4 regions of the Rhizobium changzhiense genome follow, and region 4 is predicted to be linked to each of the others. Evidence: predicted binding sites of a transcription regulator. Region 4 holds the regulator's gene; each other region holds the start of a gene.
What was found. The regulator PhoB, encoded in region 4, activates phosphate uptake and scavenging genes when phosphate is short. The targets are predictions, from matches to a motif close to TGTCATNNANCTGTCAT.

Region 1 (7,473 bases), 440 kb from region 4:
ACGATCTCGGTCTCTCGGCCATCATCGTCACCCATGATCTCGCCGTCGCCCGCCTGTTGTCACACCGGATGATGGTGATGAAGGACGGCTACGTCATCGAGCACGGGCTCACCGACCGCGTGCTCGACGACCCGCGCGAACCCTATACGCAGCTGCTCGTCTCCTCGATCCTGCAGGTCTGAGCAATTCGAAATGGCACAGCGTCCTTTGCGCGTCTCGCGCGGCGCTGTGGGTCCGAAACCAAGGAAGAAGAAATCATGGCAACGCCCCTCGTCGTTTCCGAAGTCTCGAAGAGCTTCACCATGCATCTGCGCGACGGCATCAAGCTACCCGTCGTTTCCGACGTCGCCTTCTCGGTTGCGTCAGGCGAATGCGTCGTGCTCGGTGGCCCATCGGGCATTGGAAAGAGTTCGCTGCTCAAGATGATCTACGGCAACTATGCCGTCGACACCGGCCAGATCCTCATTCGCCACGACGGACGCATCGTCGATCTCGCTTCCACTGATCCGCGCACCGTTCTCAACGTCCGCCGCAATACGCTCGGTTATGTCAGCCAGTTCCTGCGCACCGTGCCGCGCGTCGCGGCGATCGACGTGGTTGCCGAACCGCTGGTGGCACGCGGCGAGGACGCCGTCACGGCACGGGAAAAGGCGGGCGCCCTGCTTGCCAGGCTCAATCTGCCGGAAACGCTCTGGCAGCTTCCGCCCGCCACCTTCTCCGGCGGCGAGCAGCAACGCGTCAACATCGCGCGCGGCTTCATCACCGAGCACACGATCCTGCTTCTCGACGAGCCCACAGCCTCGCTCGATGCCAGGAACCGTGCCGTCGTCGTCGGCATGATCGCGGAAAAGAAGAAGGCGGGTGTGGCCCTTCTCGGCATCTTCCACGACGAAGAAGTGCGCGAAGCCGTCGCCGACCGTATCCTCGACGTCCAGCAATTCTCACCCAGAAAGATCGCTGCATGAGCCGCAAGCTGGGCATCGAGCCCTACTTTCATGAAACGGCCTCCGTCAGCGAATCCACTTTCGGGCGCTATACGGAGGTCTCTGAACGCTGCCGCATCAGCGAGGCCACCTTCGGCGACTACTCTTACATCATGCAGGACGGCTCGGTCTGGTGTGCGACGATCGGCAAGTTCGTCAATATCGCCGCCGCCGTGCGCATCAACGCCACCAACCATCCGACCTGGCGCGCAACACTGCACCATTTCACCTATCGCGCCGCCGACTACTGGCCGGACGGCGACATGGAAACGGACTTTTTCGCCTGGCGGCGCGCAAACCGCGTGACGATCGGCAACGACGTCTGGATCGGTCACGGCGCGACCATCCTGCCCGGCGTCAACGTCGGCAACGGCGCGGTGATCGGGGCCGGCGCCGTCGTCTCAAAGGACGTCGCGCCCTATGCGATCGTCGGCGGCGTACCGGCCAAACTCATCCGCGAGCGCTTTCCAAGAGAGGTCGGAGAACGGATGGACAGGCTTTCGTGGTGGGACTGGGAGCACGACCGGCTGCGCCAGGCGCTCGAGGATTTTCGCAACCTGGACGCGGAAGATTTCCTGTCCCGCTACGGCGGTTAAAACCCCCGATATAGGGGCGAAGAATTGTGACAGGACTTACACAAATATGACATGCGAGGTTCATCAAGCGGGACTAATGCGATGCTGATCAAGGCCTGGATCGCAAGGGAAGAGCATGATGTTCGAGCTGAAGAATGTCACACGTCGTTTCGGAAAAAAGCTCGCTGTCGATTCCGTTACGCTCGCCATTCCCCAGGGCCAGATGGTCGGCATCATCGGCCGCTCCGGCGCCGGCAAGTCGACGCTCTTACGCATGATCAACCGCCTTCAGGAGCCGAGCTCCGGCTCCGTTCATTTCGCCGGCGTCGAGGTCTCCGGGCTTCGCGGCCAGGCATTGCGCAACTGGCAGCGCGACTGCGCGATGATCTTCCAGCAGTTCAATCTGGTGCCGCGCCTCGACGTTCTCACCAATGTCATGCTCGGCCGCCTCAATCATCGCTCGACACTTCTGAGCCTGCTCAACATCTTCACCCGCGAGGAACGCGTCCATGCCATCGCGGCACTCGAACGCCTCGGCATCGAGCAGACGGCGCTGCAGGCAGCCGGCACGCTTTCCGGCGGCCAGCAGCAGCGCGTGGCGATCGCCCGCGCGCTGATGCAGAACCCGAAGATGCTTCTCGCCGACGAGCCGATCGCCTCTCTCGATCCGCTGAACGCCAAGATCGTCATGGATGCGCTGCGCGACATCAACGAGCGCGAAGGCATCACCGTCATCACCAACCTCCACACGCTCGATACCGCCCGCAACTATTGTGAGCGCATCGTCGGCATGGCCGGCGGCCGCGTCGTCTTCGACGGCCAGCCCTCGGAGCTGACGGCCGTAGCGGTGAAGGAAATCTACGGGACGGACAAGGACGGCGCCGGCATCGACGAAACGATGACCTCGACCAGCCTCGAATCCAAGCGCCGCGCCGAGGACGTCTCATCCGGCATGGTGGCCAAAGCCGCCGCCGTGCACTGACCCGTTTCCGGCCGACGGGACAACGGTCGGAAAACTAACTGACAAACAAACCACGTCACAAAAGGAGACTTCCATGTCTGCATTCCGCAAGATCCTGATGGCAACCATCGCCGTCGCCGCCCTCGCCAGCAATGCCGCTGCCCAGGACGTCAAGGTCCTCCGCATCGGTCTCGATGGCGGTGAAAACGAAGCCGACCAGGTTCGCCGCACCGAGTGCGTCAAGCCGGGCCTGATCGCCGCCACCGGCGTCTCCGAAGTCCAGCTCTTCCCGTCGCCGAACTACAACGGCGTCATTCAGGGTCTCCTCGGCGGCACGATCGACCTCGCCGTCATGGGCGCCGCCTCTTACGCCGCGGTCTATATCAAGGATCCGAACGCCGTCACTCCGGTTCTGACCACCAAGCAGGCCGACGGTTCGACCGGCTACTACTCGATTATGGTTGCCCGCAAGGATTCCGGCATCAAGACGCTCGCCGACGCCAAGGGCAAGAAGCTCGGCTTCGCCGATCCGGACTCTACCTCCGGCTACCTTGTTCCGAACGTTGCCCTTCCGAAGGACACCGGTGCTCCAGTCAAGCAGTACTTCTCTGAAACCGGCTTTGGCGGCGGCCACGAGAACCTCGTTCTCGGCGTTCTCGATAAGAAGTTCGACGTCGGTACCACCTTCGGTTCCGGCCAAGGCGACTGGGCGCAGGGCTACACCTCCGGAAATCTGCACCAGATGGTCACCAAGGGCCTGCTCGACATGGACGATATCGTCGAAGTCTGGAAGTCGCCGCTCATCCCGAACGGCCCGTTGATGGTTTCCCAGAAGCTGCCGGCCGACCTCCAGAAGAAGGTTACCACCTACTTCGCCGAACTGCCGAAGACGGACAAGAGCTGCTTCGAATCGTTCACGGGCGGCGGCTACGTTGACTGGGCGCCGGTCGACCAGAGCTTCTACCAGACGATCATCGACGCCCGTAAGGCCGTCATCGGCGGCTGATCCTCAGTCTGAACAATCTCGCGGCGGCATCATGATGATGCCGCCGTTTTTCAGGAAGGAAGCCACATATGGCGCACTCGGCCGGCGCGGACTCTCTGAGCGGATTGCAGGAGAGCTCCCGCACCATCCTCGATCATTATCAGAGCCAGGTTCGAACGCGGCGGATCTATACCGTCGTTTCAATCGTGGTCTTCCTGATCATCCTCGGCGCCTCGCTCGATTTCGCCAACAGCGCCAATTCGGGCAAGTTCTTCGAGCGCCTTCCCTATTTCTTCGACTTCATGAAGAGCTTCGTGCCGGACAGTCCGCTGGAGATCTTCCGCGCCATGTTCGACCTGCCGTCGCCCTTCTCCGACGGTTCGATCAAATACGACTATACAAGCGACCGCGTCTGGATCACCGATAGTTTCTACATCCCGAATTTCTTCTACCAGCTCGCGATCACGCTCAACATCGCCATCGTCTCCACCATTCTCGGTGCGAGCGGCGCGTTCTTGCTCTGCTTTTTCGCTTCCACCAATCTGGTCGGTGCAGGCGTGACGCGCTGGGTCGTGCGGCGCATCATGGAAATCATGCGCGCCTTCCCGGAAATCGTCATCGCCGGTCTTCTCGCCGCGATCCTGTCGATCGGTCCGATTTCGGCGATCATCGCGGTATGGGTCCATACTGTCGGCGCGCTTGGGAAGCTGTTCTTCGAAGTCGTCGAGAATGCCGACATGAAGCCGGATGAAGGCCTGCGCGCCGCCGGCGCCGGCTGGCTGGAGCGCGTGCGCTTCGCCATCCTGCCGCAGGTGTTGCCGAACTTCGTCTCCTACACGCTGCTGCGGACTGAGATCAACGTGCGCGCCTCGACCATTATCGGCGCCGTCGGCGGCGGCGGCATAGGCGAGGTCTTCAGCCTGTCGATCGGACGCGACCATGCTGCCAAGACCTATGCGATCATCATCCTGCTGCTGATCACCGTCATTTGCGTCGACCAGTTCTCGGCCTGGCTGCGCCGCCGGCTGATCGGCAAGCAGTCCTTCGAATTTGGCCGGGGAGCGGCGTGATGTCCTCTGTTCCGACCATCAACGCCGCGGAGCGCAACCGCCTGCTGTCGGCTTATCCGGACGTCTTCCATCGCAGCTTCATGCAGCGCTGGGGTCTGCTCCTCATTTCAGCTGCGGTCTTCGTTTACCTAGCCTTCTGCTTCGCCTTCTTCAACGTCATCCCCACCTTCGTGAACGGCAACTGGGACCGCGCGGCGATCTATGTCCAGGACTGGTATTCCTGGCGCGCCCAGCCGCGCCTGCGTTTCCAGAACGATCAGGTCGTCCCCCAATGGACGAGCCGCCGCCAGTATCCCGAGGGCGCCGATATCAACTGGCTGAAACCCAATGCCGACGGCAGCCGATACACCGTCACCTTCGGCAGCGACGGCGACCGCTTGGAAGTGACGCCGAGCCACGTCGACGTCTATATCGACGGCAAGCTCTATCCCGTGACCATTACCCGCGATCGAGCCTCCCTGCCGTCCGATGCGCCCGCCCAGATGGCGCAGGACGACAACAAGGTGAACGTCTATTACGGCTTCGCTGGACAGGCGGAGATCCGTACCAGCCAGGTCTATGTCCAGCGCCGCTTTCTCGGCTGGGCAAACTTCTTCTTCGATACGCGTTCGCCCTTCTGGGGCCGCAGCCTGCCTGAGGTCGTCGGCCTAATGTTCTCCGGTGAACGGCTCGATCCGAACCAGTCCAATGCCTCGCTGGCGTTGGACAACTTCCTGAACAACGCAAGCTGGCAGCATGGCGACATCCTGTCGAAGTTGATGCAGACGCTGGTCATGGCCTTTGTCGGTACGCTCTTCGGCACGCTGGTCGCTTTCCCGCTCGCCTTCGTCGCCGCACGCAACATCACGCGGAGCCGCGCTGCGAACTGGGCCACGAAGCGGCTCTTCGACTTCCTGCGCTCGATCGACATGCTGATCTGGGCGTTGTTCTTCACCCGTGCCTTCGGCCCAGGGCCGCTTCCGGGCATCGCGGCTATCTTCTTCACCGATACGGGCGCGCTCGGAAAGGTCTATGCCGAAGCGCTTGAGAACATCGACGATAAGCAGCGTGAGGGCGTGAAATCGGTCGGTGCGGCACCGGTGGCCGTTCAACGTTTCGGCGTTATTCCACAAGTCCTGCCAGTATTCATCTCGCAATCACTTTATTTCTGGGAATCGAATACCCGCTCGGCGACCGTAATCGGTGCCGTCGGTGCGGGCGGCATTGGCCTCAAGCTGCTCGAATCCATGAAGACCAATTCGGACTGGGACAAAGTCGCCTATATGGTGCTTCTAATACTCCTGGTAGTCTTCGCCTTCGACAATCTCTCGAATGCGCTGCGTTCGCGCGTGATGGGAAAAAAGGGCCACTGAGGAACTGACGCCATCATCATTCTGTCACGGAAATCTTTTAGCCGGGAGCCTGCTTGCGGTTCGCCGCCAAATCACTGCACTGTGCGCTCCCCGTTTGGACGATCCCCAGGATAAAAGCCTTGCGCTACGCTCTCTATTTCTCGCCGCCGAAGGATGATCCCCTGACCGGCGCGGCCTCGCTCTGGCTCGGCCGCAATGCTTTCACCGGCGAGACTTATCCTGCACCGGAACATCAGCAGCTGGGTGCTGCAGAACAGTTCGAGCTGACCGCCGACCCCCGCCGCTACGGCTTTCACGCCACGATCAAGGCGCCGTTTTCGCTCGCCGCTTCGGTCACTGAGAAGGATCTTCTGACCGTTGCCGAGGAGTTTGCCTCGCGCACGCCCGCCTTCGAGATCCCAGAGCTGGTGCTCGGCCAACTCGGCCGTTTTTTTGCCCTCATTCCCTCTTCTCTTCATCAACCTCTTCAGGATTTCGCCGCGAAGGTGGTAAGGTCCTTCGAACCGTTCCGTGCCGCGCTTTCCGAGGCCGATATGGCGCGGCGCAACCCGGAGAAGCTCAGCGACAGCGAGCGCGCCAATCTGCAGCGCTGGGGTTATCCTTACGTCATGGAGGATTTCGGCTTCCACATGACGCTGAGCGGACAAGTGCCCGAGGCGCGCGCCGCGGTGATGAAAGCGATCCTGACCGAGCGTTTTGCCGATTTCACCGGCCGGCCGCTTTCGATTTCCAGCCTTGCCGTCTTCATCGAGGAGACACGCGGCGCCCCGTTCAAAGTTCATTCCTGGCTGCCGCTTGCCGGCGCCAAAAGCTGAAAGACCTGACGCCATGAGCAAAGAGACCGTGTTTTCCAACGCCCGAATCGTGCTCGAGGATGACATCCTCTCGGGCTCGATCCTCATCCGCGACGGGAAGATCGCCGACATCTCCGAGGGTAACTCGGTAGCCGGCGAAGATTTTGAAGGCGACTACATCATTCCAGGCCTCGTCGAGCTGCACACCGATCATCTCGAAGGCCATTACCAGCCGCGCCCCGGCATTCGCTGGAACAAGACCGCCGCGGTTCAGGCGCATGACGCTCAGATCGTCACCTCAGGCATCACCACGGTGTTCGACTGCCTGCGCATGGGGGCGGACGAAGACGGCGGCTTCGAACATGGCGAGATGCGCGAGATGGCCGATGCCATCCAGTCGGCGGAGACGGAAGGCAGGCTGCGCGCCGAGCACCTCATCCACCTGCGCTGCGAGGTCTCGGCCGACAATGTGCTCGAACATTTCGCCGATTTCGAAAACGACCGGCATGTGCGGCTCGTCTCGCTGATGGATCATGCGCCCGGCCAGCGTCAGTTCCAGACGATGGATCAATATATTTTCTACTATCAGAAGAAGCGCGGCCTGAGCGACGAGGCCTTCGCCCGTTTCGTCGCCAAGCGCCAGGCAGAATCGGCGCGCAATTCGACGCCGCACCGCAATGCCATCGCCAAGGTCTGCGCCGAGCGCGGCATCACCGTGGCAAGCCATGACGATGCGACGCTCTCCCATGTCGA
Region 2 (7,473 bases), 900 kb from region 4:
CGCGGCGATTGCCGATATCCATTCGATCAAGCGGCAGATCCATGCGCATAAGGGCCACGGCGCCATTGCGGTCAAGGGTCATAACGTCAAGCTCGGCCGCGGCGGCATTCGCGAGATCGAATTCTTCGTCCAGACGCAGCAACTGATCGCCGGCGGCCGCATGCCGGCCTTGCGCGGCCGGTCGACCGAGGAGACGCTCGGTGAACTCACCAAGGCGAAATGGATCGATGCGGAAACCCGTGACGAACTGACGGAGGCCTATTGGTTCCTGCGCGATGTCGAGCATCGCATCCAGATGGTGCGCGACGAGCAGACCCACCTGCTGCCGGAAACGGATGCCGACCTGAAGCGCATCGCCTTCATGATGGGTTTTTCCGACACGCCGAGCTTCTCCGAACGGCTGGTCGACGTGCTGAAGACGGTCGAGCGGCGTTATGCCCGCCTCTTCGAGCAGGAGAGCAAGCTTTCCACCGAAACCGGAAACCTGGTCTTCACCGGCCAGGGCGACGATCCGGATACGCTGGAGACGCTGAAAAAACTTGGCTTCACCAGGCCATCCGACATTTCCCGCATTATCCGCACCTGGCACTACGGCCGCTACCGCGCGACGCAATCGGTGGAGGCGCGCGAAAGGCTGACGGAGCTGGCGCCCGAACTTCTGCGCGTCTTCGGCGAAAGCAAGCGTGCCGATGAGGCGCTGCTGCGCTTCGACAGCTTTATCTCGGGCCTTCCTGCCGGTATACAGCTCTTCTCGCTGCTCGGCAGCAATCCGGCGCTCCTGTCGCTGATCGTCAACATCATGTCCTCGGCCCCCCGGCTTGCCGAGGTGATCGCCGCCAAGCCGCATGTCTTCGACGGCATGCTCGATCCCGGCCTGATGGCCGAGCTGCCGACGCGTGATTATCTCGGCGAGCGGCTGAAGAGCTCGCTTGCCCAGGCCCGCCACTATGAAGAGGTGCTCGACCGGCTGCGCATCTTCGCCGCCGAGCAGCGCTTCCTGATCGGCATCCGCCTGCTCACAGGCGCGATCAACGGCGTGATGGCCGCACGCGCCTTCACCCATCTCGCCGACCTCATCATTGCGGCGGCACTCGAGGCCGTGGTAGGCGAGATGCGGGCAGCACACGGCGACTATCCCGGCGGGCGCATTGCGGTCGCCGGCATGGGCAAGCTCGGCAGCTTCGAGCTGACGGCCGGTTCCGACATCGATCTGATCCTGCTCTATGATTATGACGATGCGGCCTTGGAATCCGATGGGCCGAAGCCGCTCGATGCGACGCGTTACTTCACCCGCATCACCCAGAGGCTGATCGCCGCCTTTTCGGCGCCGACCGCCGAAGGTGTGCTTTATGAGGTCGACATGCGGCTGCGCCCATCCGGCAACAAGGGGCCGGTCGCCACTCGTATCAATGCCTTCGGCAAGTACCAACGCGAAGAGGCATGGACCTGGGAGCACATGGCGCTCAGCCGCGCGCGGCTGATCTGCGGCAATGAGAGCCTGATCGCCGAGGCAGAACTTATCGTCCGCGAGGTGCTGTCGGCCGATCGCGATATTGCCAAGGTGGCCCATGACGTCGCCGAGATGCGCGAACTGATCGACAAGGAAAAGCCGCCCTCCGGCCCGTGGGACCTGAAGCTCATTCCCGGCGGCGTCATCGATCTCGAATTCGTCGCCCAGTATCTCGCACTGATCGCACCGACCAGGGGCGTCGGCATTGCCGTCAACGGGATGAGCACCGGCGAGGCCCTGAAGGTGCTTGGCGAGCCGCTGATGGCAACAGACGATCTCGACATGTGCCTCGAAGCCTTCACGCTTTATACCGGCCTTTCGCAACTGATCCGCCTCTCCATCGACGGCCTGTTCGATCCGAAGGGCGCGCCGGCGGGCCTCGTCGAACTCGTCTGCCGCGCCGGTGACTGCCCTGACATCAAGACGCTGGAAGCGGAGGTGAAGCGGCTGTCGAAAGCAGTTCGGAAAATATTCCTCAATGTCGTGAAAGCCTGATCTCACACCAGATGGAACGACCGCGAGGATTATCTCGAGCATGATCTGTCGGATTCTCGTTTAGCCGACCGTCTTCAGGACAAAGCTATGGAGAACACCCATGACGATTACCATTACCGCCTTTGAACGATCGCCCGATCGCGGCAGAGGGCTGGCCCGCGACATGCGCGTTCGCTGGGCGCTCGAAGAAGTGGGTCAGCCTTACGACGTGCGTCTTGTATCGTTCAAAGAGATGAAGGAACCTGCGCATCTCGCGCTGCAGCCTTTCGGGCAGATCCCGACCTATGAAGAAGGCGATCTCGCTTTATTCGAGTCCGGCGCCATCGTCTTCCATATCGGCGAGCGCCATGCGGGCCTGCTGCCGGACGATGCGAATGCCCGGGCGCGCGCGATCGCATGGATGTTTGCCGCGCTCAACACGGTGGAACCGCCGATCTTCGACCGCGCCCTCGCCAGAATCCTCGAGCGCAACGAGCCTTGGTACGAGCAGCGCTTGCATGCCCTCGAGGTCAGCATCCGCAAACGGCTGGACGATCTTTCCCGTCGTCTTGGCGATGCCGACTGGCTCGACGGCGCGTTCAGCGCCGGCGACCTGCTGATGGTGACGGTGCTGCTCAGGCTGAAAGGATCGGATATATTGGACGACTATCCGAACCTCTCCGCCTATGTCGCCCGCAGCGAAGCGCGGCCGGCATACAAGCGTGCTTTCGCCGCTCAGCTGGCGGTTTTCACCGCCGCATGGACCACCTGAGATCACAGGTTGCTTTTTCTTCAAGGAACCGGGGCGCCAACGACTTTCCGGCTTAGCTCATTGGCCCGGACGGCGTCGCTTCGAGCTTGAAGGCTACGCGGATGACCTTGTCGAGCCATTCACCCTTTCCGTCATTCTGCAGGCCAAGTCCAAGGGCCAGACGATCCAGCTCCGCCGTGCCGGCAACGATGGCCCGTCCCGCCCCGTCGCGCTGCATCGTAAACGGGACCGACACAGGCACCGTCACACCGCGGACAAGGACATTGCCCTTGCCGACATAGGCCTCGCCCGCCGTTTCGAAATGGTCGAGCACAACCTCCAGCAGCGGATGGGTGGCCGTCTGCAGGCCGTCATCGCCGCCGATATTGGGCCTGACGAATGAATTATCGAAATCGATGGAGGCGGCGTCGATGACAATCCGCGCCTTGGCGGCGCCAAGATTGTCCGGATCGAATTCGATGAATGCGTCCCATTTTCCGATCGTGCCAGCAGTCGGCGTTCCGGAGAAATTGATCGTGTAGGTCAGTGCAGACTTCGTTTTATCGATCACCCAGCCGGATGGCGATGCTTCAGTCGATCCAAGGTCCGCAGCATTGACGGATGCAGTGCCGCCCGTTCTGGAGATCAACAGTCCGCCGCCGATAAAGCACAGTGCCAGCACGACGGAGACCAGCACGCCGATTGCGGAGGAGGGCATCCGGCGCAGCCAGCCGAAAGGTATCATTCGCGAAAAGGAGGGCATCCGGTCGATCACCGAATGCTTGAGCGCCCCGGCCACATGCAGAACCAGAAGCAACCCGAAACCATAGGCCAGAATGACATGCGCATTCTCGGACGCGGCCTCAACTGTTGCGCGCATCGAGGTTGGAATGGGCAGATGTGGCCAGACCAGGGTATCGGAAAGAAACAGAAGGGTGGGAATCCCTGTAGAGGACGCCGACACCAGCAGCCAGCCGGTCAAAGGCACGACCAGCATCAGCGCATAGAACAGCGCATGGACGATGCTGGCCGCGGCCCGTTCCGCCCATGTCATCGGCGCATGCGCGGGCGGCGTGTGGAACAGGCGCCAAGCGATGCGGGCGATCGTCAAGGTCAGGACCGCGATGCCGAACGTCTTGTGCCACTGAAACATCGCAAAACGCAGCGTATCTGGAACGCTCTCCACGCGGCTCATCAGAAAACCCATGGCAAGCTGGGTCAGGATGAGCGCAGCGATGAGCCAGTGCAGGATCATTGCACCCATACTGTAGGCCCGGACCGAATGTGTAGCTGACATGGGTGACTTCCAGTCGTCGCAATGGGAGCGCAAAACAGCCGGCGCAACCCGACGATGTCGGGCTGCACCGGCAACGAACACTTACTGAGCGACGAACTCGGTTTCGATCGTCAGCTTGACGTCGTCGCTGACAGGACCCACCAAAGCGGCGACACCGAAATCGGAGCGCTTGATCACTCCGGTTGCTGAAAAGCCGACGGTCGGCTTCTTGGACATCGGGTGCGGGTTGAGCGCCGCGTTCAGGGTAACGTCGAGCGTGACGGGCTTGGTGACGCCGTGGAACGTCAGATCACCGGTGACGGTTCCGGTCTTGCCGTCCTTGACGTTGATGGCCGTGGAAACGAAGGTGATCTCGCTGAATTTGGCCGCATCGAAGAACATCTCACCGGCAATCTCTGCATTAAAGCTCTTTTCGCTTGCCGGATAGTTTGTGCTGACCGAAGCCGGATCAATGGTTGCCGTCAGTTTGGACTTCGTAACGTCCGCAGGGTCGAGCTCGAGCGTCGCGGAAATCTTGTCGAAGCGGCCGATATAGTTGGAAAGGCCGAAATGGACGACGCTCCACAGAACGTTGGTGTGGGTCACATCCGCCTGATAGGTGCCAGCGGGAACATCGATCGTCTGCGCATATGCAGTGGAGGACGCAAGTGCCAGGACACCGGCAACAAAGGCGGACTTAATGGAAAACATTGATGATCCTTGAATTGTTTCGACAGCACATTGCGTGCAGCATTTCCCTAGCGGGCGCTCAGCCGTCGCGAAACAGCGACAAACTGTTCGACATTTGTTGACAATCGGTGGATGTACGGTAAGTCTCTGTTTAAAAACGACAAATTTGCGAGATAAAGAAGGAGCAATGAAAAGTGAGGACGGCGTGATCGTCGTTTTGCGGTGCTTTTCTGAGAGGACGGTGCTGCCTCAGCCTTGTGAGCCGCCTGCTCGACATTTCGATGCCTGTGTCGCACACCTGTAATAGTGTAACCTTAGGTTAGAAAGGCTCCAGACTTGGGGTAAATCTTAACTTGGAGGCGAGCCAATGAACGAGCATATTTCCCAGAAGATATTCCCGACGACGCAGCTTGAAGATGCCGATGGCGACGGCCACAACATGAGCGCCAATCCGACGATGGGCGAAATCATCGGCAAGCGCTTCTCGCGCCGCAATTTTCTGCAGGGCTCGCTTGCCGTTTCGGCGATTGCCGCAACTGTCAGCCCGATCGCGCTCATGAGCGCCGACGAGGCGCGCGCCGCTGACAACAAGGGCTCCGCCTTCAACTTCTCCGAAGTGGAGGCCGGCGTCGACGACAAGCATCACATTGCGGAAGGCTATAATGCCGATATCCTGCTGCGCTGGGGTGATGCCGTGCTACCGGGCGCTCCCGAGTTCGACCCGGCGAAGCAGACGGCCGATGCGCAGAGCAAGCAGTTCGGCTACAACAACGACTATGTCGGCTTCATTCCGCTCGAAGGTTCGTCCGAGCACGGCTTGCTCGTCGTCAACCACGAATATACGAACCCGCATCTGATGTTCCCCGGCCTCGTCCAGGTCGTCGACGGCAAGATCAAGCAAGGCCCGCTCAGCAAGGAGCAGGTGGATGTCGAGATGGCCGCTCATGGCGGCACCATCGTCGAGATCCGCAAGGCGGACGGCAAGTGGCAGGTCGTCGCCGACGGCAAATATAACCGCCGCATCACCGCCAACACGCCGATGGACATTTCCGGCCCGGCCGCCGGCAACGATCGCCTGAAGACCAGTGCGGACGCGACCGGCGCCCGTGCCATCGGCACGATCAACAACTGCGCCGGCGGCGTCACGCCCTGGGGCACCTACATCATGGCGGAAGAGAATTTCCACGGCTATTTCTCCGGCAATCTGCCGGAAGGCCACAAGGAAGCCGCCAATTACAAGCGTTACGGCGTGCCGGAAGGCGGCTACGAGTGGGCGAATTTCTACGACCGTTTCGATCTTTCCAAGGAGCCCAACGAGCCGAACCGTTTCGGCTGGATCGTCGAGGTCGACGTCATGGACCCGACCTCCACGCCGAAGAAGCGCACCGCACTCGGCCGCACCAAGCACGAAGGCGCTGAATCCATAGTCGCCAAGAACGGCAAGGTGGTCTTCTATCTCGGCGACGACGAGCGTTTCGACTATGTCTACAAGTTCGTGACCGACGCTACGTTCAACCCGAACGACCGCGCCGCCAACATGAACCTGCTCGACAGCGGCACGCTCCATGTCGCCAAGTTCAATGAGGACGGCACCATGCAGTGGCTGCCGCTGATCTTCGGCCAAGGCCCGCTGACGGCCGAGAACGGCTTCACCAGCCAGGCCGACGTGCTGATCGAATGTCGCCGCGCCGGCGACGCGCTCGGGGCTACCAAGATGGACCGCCCGGAGGACGTCCAGCCAAACAGCGTCAACGGCAAGGTCTACGTCATGCTGACCAACAATACCCGCCGCAAGGCCGACCAGGTGGACGCTGCCAACCCGCGCGCGGAGAACGCCTTCGGCCATATCATCGAGATCTCCGAAAGCGACGGCGACTTCACGGCCACCTCGGGCAAGTGGGAAGTGCTTCTGAAGTGCGGCGATCCGTCCGTTGCGGCCGTCGGCGCGACCTTCTCGACTGAAACGACCAAGAACGGCTGGTTCGGCATGCCCGACAACTGCGCCGTCGATTCCGCCGGTCGCCTTTGGGTGTCGACGGACGGCAACAACAATAAGGCCACCGGCCGCACCGACGGTCTGTGGGCCGTCGATACGGAAGGAGCGGCGCGTGCCACGTCGAAACTGTTCTTCCGCGTGCCGGTCGGCGCCGAAATGTGCGGCCCCCTCTTTACGCCGGATGACCAGACCGCCTTCGTCGCCGTGCAGCATCCCGGCGATGGCGGCGAGGACTGGCCGGGTCACGGCCGCCCGTCCTATTACGAGGACCTTTCCACCCGCTGGCCGGACTTCAAACCCGATATGCCGGTGCGGCCCGCGGTCGTCGCCATCACCAAGGCCGGCGGCGGCAAGATTGCCGTCTGACGGCATAAAACTCGGTCGAGCCCCAACTATGGGGCAGTGAGACTGCCAGGCAGCTGTGAAGACCAGTTAGGGGCCGGGATGAGCGCATCATCCGGCCCCCTTTTCAAGCGACGCGCGGGCGACTCGGGCGTGGTCGCAAGGTTTTCGAGTTAGATAACAGCGGTACTGGGTTATGTCCGACACCTAGATATCGTCGGGAATGCGCAGCGAGATCACGGTGCCGACCGCTTCGCGTGAGCGGATCTTCATGCGGCCGCCATGCAGCGAGGTCAGCGAGCGGGAGATGGCGAGCCCGAGGCCGGAGCCGCCCTTGCTCTTGGCATACTGGCTCTGCACCTGTTCGAAGGGCTGGCCGATCTTCGACAGCGCCGAGCGTGGAATGCCGATGCCGGTGTCGGCGATGGTGACGA
Region 3 (7,473 bases), 1.2 Mb from region 4:
AAGACCAGGCCGACCACGGTCGCGATGCCACAGAGCGACAGTGCGATCATGCTGCCGATCTGGCGGCGGCGGTAAATGGAACCCGAATGGGTGGCCATGACTACTCTCCCCTCTGTCTTGCCATGCGCACCAGCATGAGCTTGGCGGCCGCCAGAACGATGAAGGTGACAACGAAGAGGATGAGACCGAGCGCCGAGAGCGACGACCTGTAGAGATCATCCGAAGCTTCGGCAAACTCGTTGGCGAGCGTCGCAGCGATCGACGTGCCGGGCTCCATCAGCGACGCCGCGATGTTATGGGTGTTGCCGAGTACGAAGGTGACCGCCATGGTCTCTCCGAGCGCGCGGCCGAGACCAAGGAAGATGCCGCCGACGACAGCGGTGCGGGTGTGCGGAATGACGATGTCGCGCACCACTTCCCACTGGGTCGAACCAAGCGCATAGGCCGATTCCTTCAGCTGTGCCGGGACGACCAGGAAGACGTCGCGCATGACCGAGGAGACGAAGGGGATGATCATGATCGCCAGCACGATGCCTGATGTCAGCATGCCGATGCCGAGCGGGGCGCCGGTGAACAATGCGCCGATTATCGGGATGGGGCCTAGCCAGTCGATCAGCACCGGCTGAACGTAATCCGACATGAAGGGAGCAAACGTGAAGAGACCCCACATGCCGTAGATGATCGAGGGGATACCGGCGAGAAGCTCGATGGCGCCGCCGATCGGACCGCGAATGGAGCGCGGCGCAACTTCGGTAATGAAAACGGCGATACCGAGGCTCACGGGAACGCCGATGATCATGGCGAGCGCCGAGGTGACCAGCGTGCCGTAAATCGGCACAAGGCCCGAGAACCGCTGGGCAACCGGATCCCATTCCATGCCGGTCAGGAAGCCAAAGCCGAAGGTCCGGAACGCGAGAAACCCGTCCCAGACCATGGAGAACGCCGCTGCGAACAGTGCGACCAGAACAAACAGGCCGCAGCCCAAAACTATCCAATAAAAAATACGATCGCCTGCCGCGCCGTCGCGGCGCTTGGCGCCCGCGGTTGTAGCGGGCAGCGATGCCATTGCTTCGCTCATATCCGTCCGCTCTGCTGCTTTGAGGATGTCAAAGGATTCGGGGCCGAAAGCCAAGCTTCCCGCCCCGGCCGCAGTTTCGCCAGGATCAGCCCTTGAATGAGGCTGTCCAGTAATCTTCGATCTGCTTCACCAGGGTCTCCGGAAGCGGAACGTAGTCGAGCGAGGAAGCTTCCTTCTGGCCGTTTTCGAGCGCCCATTTGAAGAAGGCGAAGGCAGCCTTGGAGCGCGCCGCATCCTTCGGCTCCTTGTACATGATCGCCCAGGTCGTGGCGGTCACCGGCCAGGCCTTTTCGCCCGGGGCGTTGGTCATGATCAGGTAGAAGTCCTGAGCCTTGGTCCATTCGGCGCTCGCAGCTGCAGCCGAAAAGCTTTCCGCGTTCGGCTTCGGATACTGACCGGCGGCGTTCTGGATCAGCACGTAAGGCAGCTTGTTCTGCAGGGCGTAGGCGTATTCGACGTAACCGATCGAATCCTTGACGCGGGTGACGTATGCGGCAACGCCTTCATTGCCCTTGCCGCCGATGCCGACCGGCCAGTTGACGGCCGTGCCTTCGCCGACCTTGCTCTTCCAGTCTTCGTTGACCTTGGAGAAGTAGTTGGTCCAGTTGAAGGAGGTGCCCGAACCGTCCGAACGATGGACGACGGCGATCTGGCTGTCGGGCAGCTTCAAGCCGGGGTTCAGATCGGCAATCGCCTTGTCGTTCCATTTCGTGACGTTGCCGAGGTAGATGTCGGCGAGAACCTTGCCGGTGAGCTTCAGTTCGCCCGACTTGATGCCCTTGACGTTGATGACGGGCACGATGCCGCCGACGACGAGCGGGAACTGGCCGAAGCCGCCAGTCGTCAGGTCTTCCGGCTTCATCGGGGCGTCGGACGCGCCGAAGTCAACCGTTGCAGCCTTGATCTGGGCGATGCCGCCGCCCGAACCGATCGACTGGTAGTTCAGCTTGTCGCCGGTCTGCTTGTTGTAATCCGCAGACCACTTGGACAGGACAGGATGGACGAAGGTGGAGCCGGCGCCGGTGATATCGGCGGCGGAGGCCGAAACCGCCAGCGCGGCGACCAAGCCCGCACCGAGGCAGGCCGAAAGAAGTTTCTTGGTGAGCATATGAGCGCTTCCCTAATGGATTTGAAAAACAACGAGGCCAGCGCCATGGAGGGGGTGTCCATTGTCGGGGCGCTGAAATTCTCGTCACATCAGGCGGGCTAGGCGCGTTTTATTACAGTTTGATGACGGTTTTTGACCGCCGAAACCGAATGCAGGGCCGCGCATCAAACGCTCGACTTACGGCCTTTCGATTGAATCGCGGATTTAACAAAGCCTTAGCAAAAACATTGGGATAGATTGACGCATGGCTGTGGTGGATTGCCGCAGCGATGCCTGCAAATGTCGTTTTCAGGGTTTCGAAATGCCGGGCTCGTGCCCGATACCGAATTCGTGCGATGGCCTTTACGAGATCATGCGACCGACTCTTCTCGCAGCCTGCTGGATATGTCGCATGCCGACATGGGTTTTCCGAGCATATACCCTTGAAGCTGGTCGCAGCCGGCGTCTCGCAAGATCGCCGCCTGACGGGTATTCTCAATACCTTCGGCGGTCACGGGAATCTGCAGAGCAGTCGCCAAGGAGATGGTTGCCCGAAGAATATCGGCGCCATTTGCGGTTACATCGAGAGCGGACACGAGCGAGCGGTCGATCTTCATGCGATCAAACCCAAATTGACGCAATGCACCGATGCTGGCGTAGCCGCAGCCAAAATCATCAAGAGCAAACTTTATGCCGACGCGCTTGAGCTGGTCTATCGAGCGACGGGCCTGATCCGGATTTGTCATCAGAACGCCTTCGGTGATTTCCAGTGTCAGGCGGTTTGGATCGAAATCCAGCTCCTGCAGGATCGCGATCACTTGGGCAGCAAATTCCGGATTGCAGAGCTGGATCGGCGAAACGTTCACCGACAAAGTCAGACCGGGCCAGCTCTTGGCATGCCCGATCGACGTTCTCAGCATATGGACGCCAAGGGCATCGATGAGGCCGCACCTTTCAGCAAGAGGGATGAATATTTCCGGGCTGACGTTTCCCGTTGCAGTTTTCCAGCGCGCCAATGCTTCAAGACCGGTGACAGCGCCGGTCGAAGCAGAGACGAGAGGCTGGAATACGGCTTCGATTGCGCCGCTGCCGATGGCGTTTTTCAAGAGACCTTCCAGCTCGGCGACCCGTATGCGTTCCCGGTCCAGTTCGGGGTCGTATTCAACCGCCTGACCTTTGCCATTTGCCTTGGCACGATAGAGGGCCATGTCGGCTCTGCGAAGAAGCTCCAAAGGCGATATGTCTCCATCGCGCGCCGCAGCTCCGATGCTTGCGCCAACTTCGATCGTTCGCCCGTCAATTTTGAAGGGCTCGGCAAACAGCGCCAGAATCGCCTCTTCCATTTCTTCGCGTGCGGTGGATCCGACGTGCACCAGCGCGAATTCGTCGCCTCCGAGCCGGGCCGCGGCCAGGACTTCGGGATGACTGATCATCAGCGCGTTCGAGACGATCCGGATCAAATCATCCCCAACCGCATGCCCCCAAGCATCGTTGACCGCCTTGAAGCCGTCGAGATCAACCAAGTAAAGCCGCGGTGACGAAGGATCCGGGCTCTCCAGATCCTCCAGTAGGCGGAGAAGCCCCTGTCTGTTCAACAAGCCACTCAAGCTGTCATGGCTCGCTTCGAAGCGAGCCGTTTGCGCCAGTTGGCGCAGGCGCCGCGCCTCGGATGCGCCAACCAACAGAACGCCGATCAAGAATAGCGAAAGGATGACGGTAGAAGCTGCAAGATAAGGATAGACCTGCTGAAACACGGCGCTTCCGGGCGCTTTGCTGGGCCAAACGAGATAGCCGATCACGGCTCCCTTCATGTCGGTGATCGGCGTGTTCAGAAATCCCGGCTTGGGCGTCGTCTCGAGGCTCAGCCCCTCGAGTTCATGTTCGTTGGAGAGCGTGTCGAGAACTTCCGACGTAAAAGCTTTGTAGAAGCTCAGCACGCTGAACTTCGGAACCTCGGCGGCGGCCTCGAACGGCTGGATCGCCTGCGAGGCGATCAAAGCTATACCGCTTTCGGTCTTAATGAAATTGACCACCGGCGCCTTGGCCGGAGCTGCAGCCGCATTGATCTGCTGATAAAAGGCTTCCCCGAAAAACGTGCCCGGCTGGAAGGACTTGCCTTTGGCATAGGCCGAGACGATCGAGGACCCGTCAGGGCCGGTCACGATCGCGCCGTCATAAAGCGCATAGTCCTCGCTGGTTTTTCCCCAATTCTCATAGGCCCAATCCGCAGCGCCTGGAGATGAGACAGCACTATAGGCATCGTCCCATATGGCGTTGTCCGTCGTTGTCCCGCTCAAGCGAGCCACAAAGGCTGCGACCGCCGCGCGGGCGGCGCGACTGGCCCTGGCATCGTCGATCTCGTTCGCTGACCGGGTCATCGTGACGACGACATGCGCCATAAGGCCGGTCAATACGAGGGCGACGACAAGGAAGCAGACGGTTGTCGTAATGATGGAAGACGTTTGAGTCCGAACGTGCCTGGCTGCAAGATTCGACGACATGCAAATTCCGCAAGATTAATTGCAAGGCCATGTCTGGGGGACGGCAGGAGACATCATGTCCGCAATGCGCTGCAGATAAGGTTTAGCATTTGCCGATGTAGGCCCGATTAATGGGTTTGGTTAAAAGCGTGCTATCCGGGAAAGAGGCGCCGCCATTCGCGGAAAGACGGGCCGTGATCGCCGCAAATCGGGACAGGCCCGCCATCGTTAGCGTCGGTCTGCTGGCCCGCTCAAACCTTGATCACATAGTCCTTGCGAGTCGTTTCAACGACTTCCCACGTTCCTTTGAAGCCGGGTCTGAGGATCATCCGGTCACCCGCCTTCAGATGAACCGGCTCACCGCCATCCTCCGTCACGATCGAATGGCCGGCCAGCAGGCTGAAATATTCCCATTCCTCGTAGACGATCCGCCACTTGCCGGGTGTCGCCTCCCAGATGCCGGAATAAAGGCCGCCTTCTCTCTCCTCCAGGTTCCACGTACGGAATTGCGGATCGCCGGAGATGATCCGGCCAGGCTCCGGGGCGCCGAACTCCGGTTCGACGCCGTCGATGCCGAAGGTGATGAAATTTGCCATCGTCGTCATGGACCTCTCTGATGTCAGTCTCCTTCGCGGCCAATGCCTGCGTGGGATTATTTGAAATCATTAGCGATTTTGTATCCCGTCGCATAGATCTTCGTGCTGGTGTTGCCGTGCTCCTCGTTTTCGCCGATAAAAATGCATGCTGGAGTATTTCTCGTGGAATCTCTGATGCAAACTCGTGGACCGCTGTTCGAGCCGCTTCAGTTGTCTTGCGGTTTGACGGTGAACAATCGAATTGCAAAATCCCGCGATGTCGGATTCGCTGGGCGACGGAACCGGCCATCCCACAGCTGCTCAAATGTCTTTATCAACGCTGGGCCGCAGGCGGGTTGGCCGTTTCCATAATCGGCGAGGTACAGCTTATGGAAATGTCCGGATATGACTACGTCACCATTGTCGACGTTCTGCCTTTGCGCAGGTCATCGATCAGCTCACGGTCATGCCGAGAGCGATCAACGGCGGCGATCTGTCTGGTCTTCGGCAAGCCAGTTCGGGAGGACACACCTCCCATACGCCTTTACGCGTGACAGCACAGTCTCGTTTCAGACTAACCGCGATCCATCGTTGAAAGGAGCGCCGTTGCCATTCGTTTAGCCTGACCGGCAGGCTCCGCTGAGCGAACCATTTGGGCTACCGCCGTTGCTCCTTCATGGAGAAGATTGATTTCATCCGCCACAAGCCGAGGGTCGCGGAATCGCACAGCATGAGCCAATTCTTCGAAGTAGGCGAGCGCCAAGCGCTTGTGCATCTCCGCGGCTCGGAACACGGGATCAGCGATGTCCTTGTGTTCCCCAGCCGCAGCCATAAATCCACAGCCTCTAAAATCCTTGTCCTTGAACCAGAGTTCCAGAAAGTCGAACGTCGACAGAATTCGTTCCATCGGATCGGTCGCACGCTTCTCGACAAACTCGCGCATCTTACGGCGATCCTCTTCGTCGCGCCGCTCGAGCGCCTTGAGGATCAGGTCCTCCTTTGTCTCGAAGTGTCGGTATAGGGTCGTTTTCGCTACGCCACTTTCCGCGATAATCAAGTCAATGCCGGTCGCATGGTAACCATGCTCGTTGAACAGGCGCAAAGATGTTTCGAGCAGATGGTCCCTGATCTCCGATCGCCGCATTATCCCTCACCAAAAAATACTGATCTGTAGTGATACTTAATCACTCTTCGGATGGTAAGCAATGGCTTGTTGGCTGGGAACAGAATACGGCTGCAGCGGATAGTTACGCGCAGGTCGCCGCGCTGCACCGTCAATCGGAAGCGACATGGATCGCGATTTCGTGATTTGAGAACAATACAGATCGGTAGTATTAATTCAACAGCGATACAGATCTGTATCGTTCTGGATTTGGGTCGTCGAATTGACCGCAAAGTCCAGACATCAATGGGAGAAGGAAATGACCCAACTTATCGATCATGTCGGCATCCAGCCGAAATCGAAACGCATCGCAGGCATCCTGCATCTAGCAGAGACCCATGGCCGCACGGCAACCACCGGTGGCCTTTATGTATCAATCATCGTGATCTATGCTTGGTTTGGCGGCATGAAATTCACAGCCTACGAGGCCCAAGGACTGGTCGATCTGGTCAGCAACAACCCTCTTGTAAGCTGGATGTACTCCATCTTGAGCGTGCGAGGCTTTTCGAGCTTCCTGGGAGTCCTCGAACTCAGCATCGGCGCACTTATAGCCGCAAGACTTGTCAGCCCGATTTATTCGCTTGTGGGAGGCGTCCTGTCGTCCGGACTGTTTGTCACCACCATCAGCTTCATGATTACGACCCCTGGCGTGATTGTTCCCGAACTCGGGTTCCCGGCCATCTCGGTCGCTCCTGGCCAGTTCCTGCTCAAAGACGTCGGCCTTCTGGCGCTATCACTCTGGATTGCAATGGATTCCCTTACCGCAATCCGCTTCACGAGATCCTAAATCCGGAAGCTCGGCACATCTGCCATTCGTGCGAACGCCCCGATCCAAGCCTGGATCGGGGCGTTCGCCATTCACTAAGTTCCAAACTCGTGTCATTGTGCCCGCGATCTTCTTCACTGAACGTACGGAGGATTGGTGCCGTGAACGGGTTGTCCCACGGCATTGGGGTGGCAGACTTCGAGACATGGGCCAGTTTCGGTTTGATTGGAGGGCTGGGCTTCGTCCTCGGCTTTGCGATGAACCACGGGTCAATCTGCACCTTCATCGCTACGACGGAATTGATTTCCCAACGCAGACCCGCGCG
Region 4 (7,473 bases):
GTCATGGGCATCATGCTGATCCCTTACGTGTCCTCGCTGTCGGACGATATCATCACCGCCGTGCCGCGGTCACTGCGTGACGGTTCGCTCGGTCTTGGCGCCACGCGCTCCGAAACCATCAAGAAAGTGGTCTTGCCCGCAGCCCTTCCCGGCATCGTCGGCGCATTGCTGATGACTGCCTCCCGCGCCGTCGGCGAAACCATGATCGTCGTGCTGGCCGCTGGTGTGGCTGCCCGCATCCAGATCAACCCCTTCGAGCCGATGACGACGGTGACCGTCAAGATCGTCAACCAGCTGACCGGCGACCTTGAGTTCACCTCGCCGCAGACACTGGTTGCCTTTGCCCTTGGCATCACCCTGTTCTGCATCACGCTTTGCCTCAATATCTATGCGCTCTACATCGTGCGCAAATACCGGGAGCAGTACGAATGACGGATATTGTTTCTCCCACATCAGGCGTCACCGTTTCCAAGGCGCCAGCCCGCCGCGATATTGGCATCAAGCGCCGCTATGCCGCCGAGCGCCGGTTCCAGGCCTATGGCATCGCCGCCATCACCTTCGGTCTCGTCTTCCTCTTCATCCTGCTGTGGACGGTGATCGGCAAAGGTTATACCGCCTTCCAGCAGACGGCGATCACCCTGCCGATCGAATTCGTCGAGAAGACGATCGACCCGAACAACAAGCGTGCGACCGACCCTTCGGTGCTGATCGCCGCCAACTATCCGGTTCTCCTGCGCGACGCGATCGTCAAGCAGCTGAACATCAATGCCTCGAGCCGTCCCGACGTGCGCGATGCATCCGCCATGCTGTCGAAGAGTGCGCCGATCCAGCTGCGCGATATGGTGATCGCCGATCCGTCGATCATCGGCAAGACGGTCAATGTCACGGTGCTCGCCGACGCCAATGTCGACAGCGCCAACAAGGGCCAGATCGACCTCTTGGTCGATGAGAAGAACCGCAAGGTCAACGACAAGCAGGTTGGCTGGATGAACGAGCTGAAGGCGAGCGGTGCTCTCCACAAGCAGTTCAACACCGGCCTCTTCGTCAACGGCAATTCCAGCCGTCCGGAGGCCGCAGGCCTGGGCGTCGCCCTGATCGGCTCGCTCTACCTGATGCTGATCGTGCTCGTGCTTTCTCTGCCGATCGGCGTCGCCGCCTCGATCTATCTCGAGGAGTTTGCGCCGAAGAACAAGCTGACGGACCTGATCGAGGTCAACATCAACAACCTCGCCGCGGTCCCTTCCATCGTCTACGGTCTGCTCGGTCTTTCCGTCTTCATCAACTTCATCGGCCTGCCGCGCTCGGCTTCGCTGGTCGGCGGCCTGGTGCTGACGCTGATGACCCTGCCGACGATCATCATCGCGACGCGTGCGGCACTGCGCGCCGTGCCGCCGTCGATCCGCGCCGCAGCGCTCGGCCTCGGCGCTTCGAAAATGCAGATGGTGTTCCACCATGTGCTGCCGCTCGCCATGCCCGGCATCCTGACCGGCACGATCATCGGCCTGGCGCACGCGCTCGGCGAAACCGCGCCGCTGCTCTTGATCGGCATGGTCGCCTTCGTCGCCAATGCGCCGACGACACCGCTCGATCCCTCGACCGCTCTGCCCGTACAGGTCTATATGTGGGCCAACGAGGCCGAACGTGCCTTCGTTGAGCGTACTTCGGGTGCCATCATCGTCCTGCTCCTGTTCCTGATCGTCATGAACATGGGCGCCATCCTCTTGCGTCGTCGCTTCGAGCGCCGCTGGTAAACGGAGTTACAAGATCATGAACATGTTGACGGAAGCTGCAGTTGAGAAGGCGCTGGATCAGAAGATGAGCAACGTCCCGTATAAGATGATCGGCCAGGATGTCTCGGTTTACTACGGCGAGAAGCGCGCGCTTTTCGATGTGAACCTGAACGTTCGCGAAAACACCGTAACCGCCCTGATCGGCCCGTCCGGCTGCGGCAAGTCGACCTTCCTGCGGTGCCTCAACCGCATGAACGACACGATCGACGGCTGCCGCGTCACCGGCAAGATCACGCTGGACACCGACGATGTCTATGATCCCGATATCGACGTCGTCGAACTTCGCGCCCGCGTCGGCATGGTCTTCCAGAAGCCGAATCCGTTCCCGAAGACGATCTATGAAAACGTCTCCTACGGTCCGCGCATCCATGGTCTTGCCAAGTCGAAGGCCGATCTCGACCAGATCGTCGAGACCAGCCTGCAGCGCGCCGGCCTCTGGAACGAGGTCAAGGACCGCGTGCACGAATCCGGGACGGGTCTCTCGGGCGGCCAGCAGCAGCGCCTCTGCATTGCGCGCGCCGTCGCCGTCAGCCCGGAAGTCATCCTGATGGACGAACCCTGCTCGGCGCTCGACCCGATCGCCACCGCCAAGGTCGAGGAACTGATCCACGAGCTGCGCGAGAACTACACGATCGTCATCGTCACCCACTCCATGCAGCAGGCCGCGCGCGTCTCGCAGCGCACCGCCATGTTCCACCTCGGCAATCTCGTCGAGGAGAACGACACCGACAAGATGTTCACCAATCCCGACGATCCGCGCACCCAGGACTACATCATGGGTCGCTTCGGCTGATTTTGGCGACACCAAGCCTTCCCGTTATTCGAGGATAAAGCCCCATGGCATCGACACATATTTTTTCTGCCTATGATGATGATTTGAAGTTCCTGTCCAGGCGGATTTCCGAAATGGGCGGCCTGGCCGAGCAGATGGTCGGCGAATCCGTGCGGGCGCTGGTCAACGGCGATACCGCGCTGGCGCAGAAGGTCATCTCTGACGATGTGATCCTCGATCACGCCGAACGCGAAATCGGCGATAAGGCGATCGTCACGATCGCCCGCCGTCAGCCGATGGCCTCGGACCTGCGTGAAATCATGGGTTCGATCCGCATCGCCGCCGACCTCGAACGTGTCGGCGACCTCGGCAAGAACACGGCCAAGCGCGTCATCGCCGTCCAAAGCACCGGCGTTCCCCGCAAGCTTGCCCGCGGCCTCGAGCATCTGTCCGAACTGGCGCTCGTCCAGCTCAAGGAAGTGCTCGACGTCTACACCAATCGTTCAGCCGACAAGGCGAATGCGATCCGTGAACGCGACAACGAGATCGACGCGATGTACACATCGCTGTTCCGCGAACTCCTGACCTATATGATGGAAGATCCGCGCAACATCACCAGCTGCACGCATCTTCTCTTCTGCGCCAAGAATATCGAGCGCATCGGCGACCATGCCACCAACATCGCCGAGACGATTTTTTACATGGCGACAGGTGCGCAGCCGGAAGGCGATCGTCCGAAGGACGACAGCGCCAACACCGTCGGCGCGGTCACCGAATAGCGCCCACACCAGTCAATTGCGTGCGCGCCCGTCCGGGCGCGCAAAGAGGTCGCAGCCAATTTCTGAATTTGCGCAGGATGCATTGCTTAAATCACCCTGGTTTAAGGATCATGCGCGAGGAGATCGAGACGCATGATCCCGAGAGTTGCAGTTGTTGAAGACGAGGAAGCCCTCAGCGTGCTTCTTCGCTATAATCTCGAAGCGGAAGGCTTCGAGGTCGATACCATCCTTCGTGGCGACGAAGCCGAAATGAGGCTTCAGGAGCGCACGCCCGATCTTCTCATCCTCGATTGGATGCTGCCGGGCGTCTCCGGCATCGAGCTCTGCCGGCGCCTGCGTATGCGGCCGGAAACCGAGCGCCTGCCGATCATCATGCTGACGGCGCGCGGCGAGGAAAGCGAGCGCGTCCGCGGATTGTCGACGGGTGCTGACGATTATGTCGTCAAGCCCTTCTCGACCCCCGAGCTCGTTGCCCGCGTCAAGGCAATGCTGCGCCGTGCCCGTCCCGAGGTGTTGTCGACGGTGCTGAAATGCGGTGACATCGAGCTCGACCGCGAGACCCATCGCGTCCATCGCAAGACCCGCGAAGTCCGCCTTGGCCCCACCGAATTCCGCCTGCTGGAATTCCTGATGTCGTCGCCGGGCCGGGTCTTCTCCCGCTCGCAGCTTCTCGACGGCGTCTGGGGCCACGATATCTATGTCGACGAGCGCACCGTCGACGTCCATGTCGGCCGCCTGCGCAAGGCGCTGAATTTTTCCAACATGCAGGACGTTATCCGCACCGTCCGCGGCGCCGGTTATTCGATGGAAGCCTGAGGGCTTCCATCTGAGCCTGCTGACAAAGCCCTGGCAAAGCCCGCGACGTCATCCTCGGCCTTGTGCCGAGGATCTGCGCACGCCAAATTAAGCAACTGAAAATAAACGGTTTTCCCTCAAGTAGTTGAGGTGATCAGATGCTCGGCACAAGGCCGAGCATGACGGAGGGAAGCCTGAGCTTCCATCCGCGCATAAGAAAACGGGCCACTCGGCCCGTTTCTACATTCTGACGATGGCTGCCCGCGTTCAGCTTGCCCGCGCTGCCGCCCGGCGGCGTTCGTTGACCGGCTGGTAGGCAAGCTTCTGGTGATAGCTGCAATAGGGCGAATTGTCGGGGGACTCGCAGCCGCAGAAGTGGAAGTCGTCCTTCAGCGGATCGCCGACCGGCCACTTGCAGGTGCGCTCGGTCAGTTCCGTCAGGCCGAGGCGGCGCGAAATCGGCACCACCACATTGCCTCTCGGCACGTATTCCATTTCCTCGATCGTTTCGATCTCGATCTCTTCCTTCAGCATCGTCGCGCCCTGCTGGCGGGTAACGGTGCGGGTGGTGATCCGGGAGGCGTAGTTCGGCGCGCGCGGCGCCGATGTATTGCGTTTCGGCGTTCGCGCCGCGGTGTTGGTGCCGCCGGCCTTGGCGCGGCCCGGAAGGCTTAGCCGGTGCACTTTGCCGATGACCGCGTTTCTGCTGACCCCGCCGAGTTGCGCAGCGATCTGGCTGGCGCTCAGTCCTTCGGCCCAAAGCTTCTTGAGTTTCTCGACCCGCTCGTCTGTCCAGTTCATGCCCTGTCTCCACCTTTTGCGTTGGTGATGGCAGAATCCCTCACCGTTGTCCCGGGAGCTCCGAAACAAGAAACGCTTGATCAATTTTGGTGACTAGTTCCGCCGCATGCAGTCTAGTAATTGATCTTTAACCTAGTGTGAGGCTGACTCCGTGACAAGAGTCGCATGAATCCGGATGAATCGAATTCGTAGTTTTCCCCAACTTGCTGCCTCTGCGTGTCATTTCTGCAATAATGCCTGTTGAAGACTGAGAATGCCGCTGTACACCCTTGCTGCATAGGCTAAGGGCGCAGTTTTGTTGACATTGCAGCGCGAAAAGGAAATAGTGCCAGTCGCCGCCGCAAGGCGGCATTTTTAATTTCTCGGGCCTGTTTCCTTAGCCGGAGTCATTGCCCGGCAACTTTGATGGAGATCGCGCAATGGCTGAAGCCACGCCGCTTTATGACACCTATTCTCGTGCCCCGCTGCGGTTCGAGCGAGGCGAGGGCGTGTGGCTGATCACCGAAAGCGGCGAGCGATATCTCGATTTCGGCGCCGGCGTCGCCGTCACCTCCGTCGGCCACAGCAATCCGCATGTGGTCGGCGCGCTGAAGGAGCAGGCCGACAAGGTCTGGCACCTGTCGAATATCTATGAGATCCCCGGCCAGGAGCGCTTGGCAAAACGGCTGACGGACGCCACCTTCGCCGACAAGGTGTTCTTCACCAATTCAGGCGCCGAGGCGCTCGAATGCGCGATCAAGACGGCGCGCCGCTATCAGTTTTCCAAGGGCCATCCCGAGCGCTTCCATATCATCACCTTCGAAGGCGCCTTCCACGGACGGACACTGGCGACGATCGCCGCTGGTGGCCAGGAGAAATATCTCGAAGGCTTCGGCCCCAAAGCGCCGGGTTTCGATCAGGTGGCTTTCGGCGACATCGAAGCGGTCCGCGCCGCGATCACCGAGGCGACGGCCGGCATCCTCATCGAGCCGGTACAGGGCGAGGGTGGCGTCCGTCCTGCCACGCCTGAGTTCATGAAGGCGCTTCGCCAGCTCTGCGACGACAACGACCTGCTGTTGATCCTCGACGAGGTCCAGACCGGTGTCGGCCGCACCGGCAAGCTCTTCGCTCATGAATGGTCGGGCATCACGCCGGACATCATGGCTGTCGCCAAGGGCATCGGCGGCGGTTTCCCGCTCGGCGCCTGCCTTGCCACATCAGAGGCCGCCTCCGGCATGAAGGCCGGCACGCATGGCTCGACCTATGGCGGCAATCCGCTTGCCATGGCCGTCGGCAGCGCCGTGCTCGACATCATCCTTGCCGATGGCTTCCTCCAGCAGGTGCGCGACGTAGCACTTGTCTTCCGCCAGGGTCTCGCCTCGCTGAAGGATCGTTATCCCGATGTGATCGAGGATATCAGGGGCGAGGGGCTTTTGCTCGGCATCAAGGCTGCCGTTCCCTCAGCCGAACTGCTGCAGGCGATCCGCGCCGCCCATCTGCTCGGCGTGCCCGCCGGCGACAACGTCATCCGCCTTCTTCCGCCGCTCGTGGTCACCGCCGAGGAAGCCCGCGAGGGGCTCGTCCGCATCGAGCGCGCCGCCGAGAGCATCCGCGCTTCCAAGGTCAAGAAGACGGCTTGAAGAAATTGCCGCCTTCGGGCGCAGCACAGGTAAGAAGACGATATGAGCCCTAAACACTTCCTCGATCTTTCGGCGGTTACATCCGCCGATCTCAGAACGATCATGAACGATGCGCTCGCCCGCAAGCAGGCCTTCAAGGCAGGCACGGGCGACAAGCCGCTCGCCGGCAAGATGCTGGCGATGATCTTCGAGAAGCCGTCGACGCGCACCCGCGTCTCCTTCGACGTCGGCATGCGCCAGCTCGGTGGTGAAACGCTGTTTCTGTCCGGCACCGAGATGCAGCTCGGCCGCGCCGAGACGATCGGCGACACGGCCAAGGTGCTGTCGCGCTATGTCGATGCGATCATGATCCGCACCACCGAGCACTCGCGGCTGCTGGAGCTTGCCCAGCATGCGACCGTGCCTGTGATCAATGCGCTGACGGATGATACCCATCCCTGCCAGATCATGGCCGACATCATGACCTTCGAAGAGCACCGCGGCCCGATCAAGGGCAAGACCATCGCCTGGACCGGCGACGGCAACAATGTGCTGCATTCGCTGGTCGAGGGTGCCGCGCGTTTCGGCTACCGCATGAACATGGCCGTACCCCTTGGCTCCGAGCCCAAGGATCACTATCTGAACTGGGCCCGCAATGAGGGCGCCGAAATCATGCTTTGCCATGATGCCGACCGTGCGGTCGCCGGCGTCGATTGCGTGGTGACCGATACCTGGGTCTCCATGAATCAGGAACATCGGGCCCGGGGTCACAATGTCTTCCAGCCTTATCAGGTCAACGCGGCCTTGATGGCGAAAGCCGGCAATGATGCATTGTTCATGCATTGCCTGCCCGCCCATCGCGGTGAGGAAGTGACGGACGAAGTGATCGACGGTCCGCAATCCGTAGTCTTCGATGAAGCGGAAAACCGCCTTCATGC

Region 1: the regulator PhoB is predicted to act here: its motif matches at 1,615-1,631, upstream of phnC (phosphonate ABC transporter ATP-binding protein).
Region 2: the regulator PhoB is predicted to act here: its motif matches at 4,990-5,006, upstream of G9X68_RS02020 (PhoX family protein).
Region 3: the regulator PhoB is predicted to act here: its motif matches at 2,298-2,314, upstream of pstS (phosphate ABC transporter substrate-binding protein PstS).

What each region holds. Positions count from the first base shown of each region.
Region 1 is NZ_JABFCQ010000001.1:1,744,143-1,751,615, forward strand. It holds gene phnK (phosphonate C-P lyase system protein PhnK) at 1-182, shown strand, start outside; gene phnL (phosphonate C-P lyase system protein PhnL) at 258-965, shown strand; gene G9X68_RS08805 (DapH/DapD/GlmU-related protein) at 962-1,579, shown strand; gene phnC (phosphonate ABC transporter ATP-binding protein) at 1,698-2,540, shown strand; gene phnD (phosphonate ABC transporter substrate-binding protein) at 2,614-3,525, shown strand; gene phnE (phosphonate ABC transporter, permease protein PhnE) at 3,594-4,574, shown strand; gene phnE (phosphonate ABC transporter, permease protein PhnE) at 4,574-5,926, shown strand; gene G9X68_RS08830 (DUF1045 domain-containing protein) at 6,046-6,741, shown strand; gene G9X68_RS08835 (alpha-D-ribose 1-methylphosphonate 5-triphosphate diphosphatase) at 6,755-7,473, shown strand, end outside.
Region 2 is NZ_JABFCQ010000001.1:406,082-413,554, reverse strand. It holds gene G9X68_RS02040 (bifunctional [glutamine synthetase] adenylyltransferase/[glutamine synthetase]-adenylyl-L-tyrosine phosphorylase) at 1-2,005, shown strand, start outside; gene G9X68_RS02035 (glutathione S-transferase family protein) at 2,106-2,756, shown strand; gene G9X68_RS02030 (cytochrome b/b6 domain-containing protein) at 2,809-4,032, opposite strand; gene G9X68_RS02025 (YceI family protein) at 4,114-4,722, opposite strand; gene G9X68_RS02020 (PhoX family protein) at 5,069-7,063, shown strand; gene G9X68_RS02015 (PAS domain-containing sensor histidine kinase) at 7,247-7,473, opposite strand, start outside.
Region 3 is NZ_JABFCQ010000001.1:144,394-151,866, forward strand. It holds gene pstA (phosphate ABC transporter permease PstA) at 1-98, opposite strand, end outside; gene pstC (phosphate ABC transporter permease subunit PstC) at 101-1,078, opposite strand; gene pstS (phosphate ABC transporter substrate-binding protein PstS) at 1,164-2,186, opposite strand; gene G9X68_RS00745 (bifunctional diguanylate cyclase/phosphodiesterase) at 2,537-4,666, opposite strand; gene G9X68_RS00750 (cupin domain-containing protein) at 4,897-5,241, opposite strand; gene G9X68_RS00755 (TetR/AcrR family transcriptional regulator) at 5,795-6,364, opposite strand; gene G9X68_RS00760 (YkgB family protein) at 6,642-7,169, shown strand; gene G9X68_RS00765 (YeeE/YedE thiosulfate transporter family protein) at 7,310-7,473, shown strand, end outside.
Region 4 is NZ_JABFCQ010000001.1:1,301,744-1,309,216, reverse strand. It holds gene pstC (phosphate ABC transporter permease subunit PstC) at 1-432, shown strand, start outside; gene pstA (phosphate ABC transporter permease PstA) at 429-1,751, shown strand; gene pstB (phosphate ABC transporter ATP-binding protein PstB) at 1,768-2,583, shown strand; gene phoU (phosphate signaling complex protein PhoU) at 2,628-3,341, shown strand; gene phoB (phosphate regulon transcriptional regulator PhoB) at 3,474-4,157, shown strand; gene G9X68_RS06520 (GcrA family cell cycle regulator) at 4,404-4,937, opposite strand; gene G9X68_RS06515 (aspartate aminotransferase family protein) at 5,357-6,556, shown strand; gene argF (ornithine carbamoyltransferase) at 6,599-7,473, shown strand, end outside.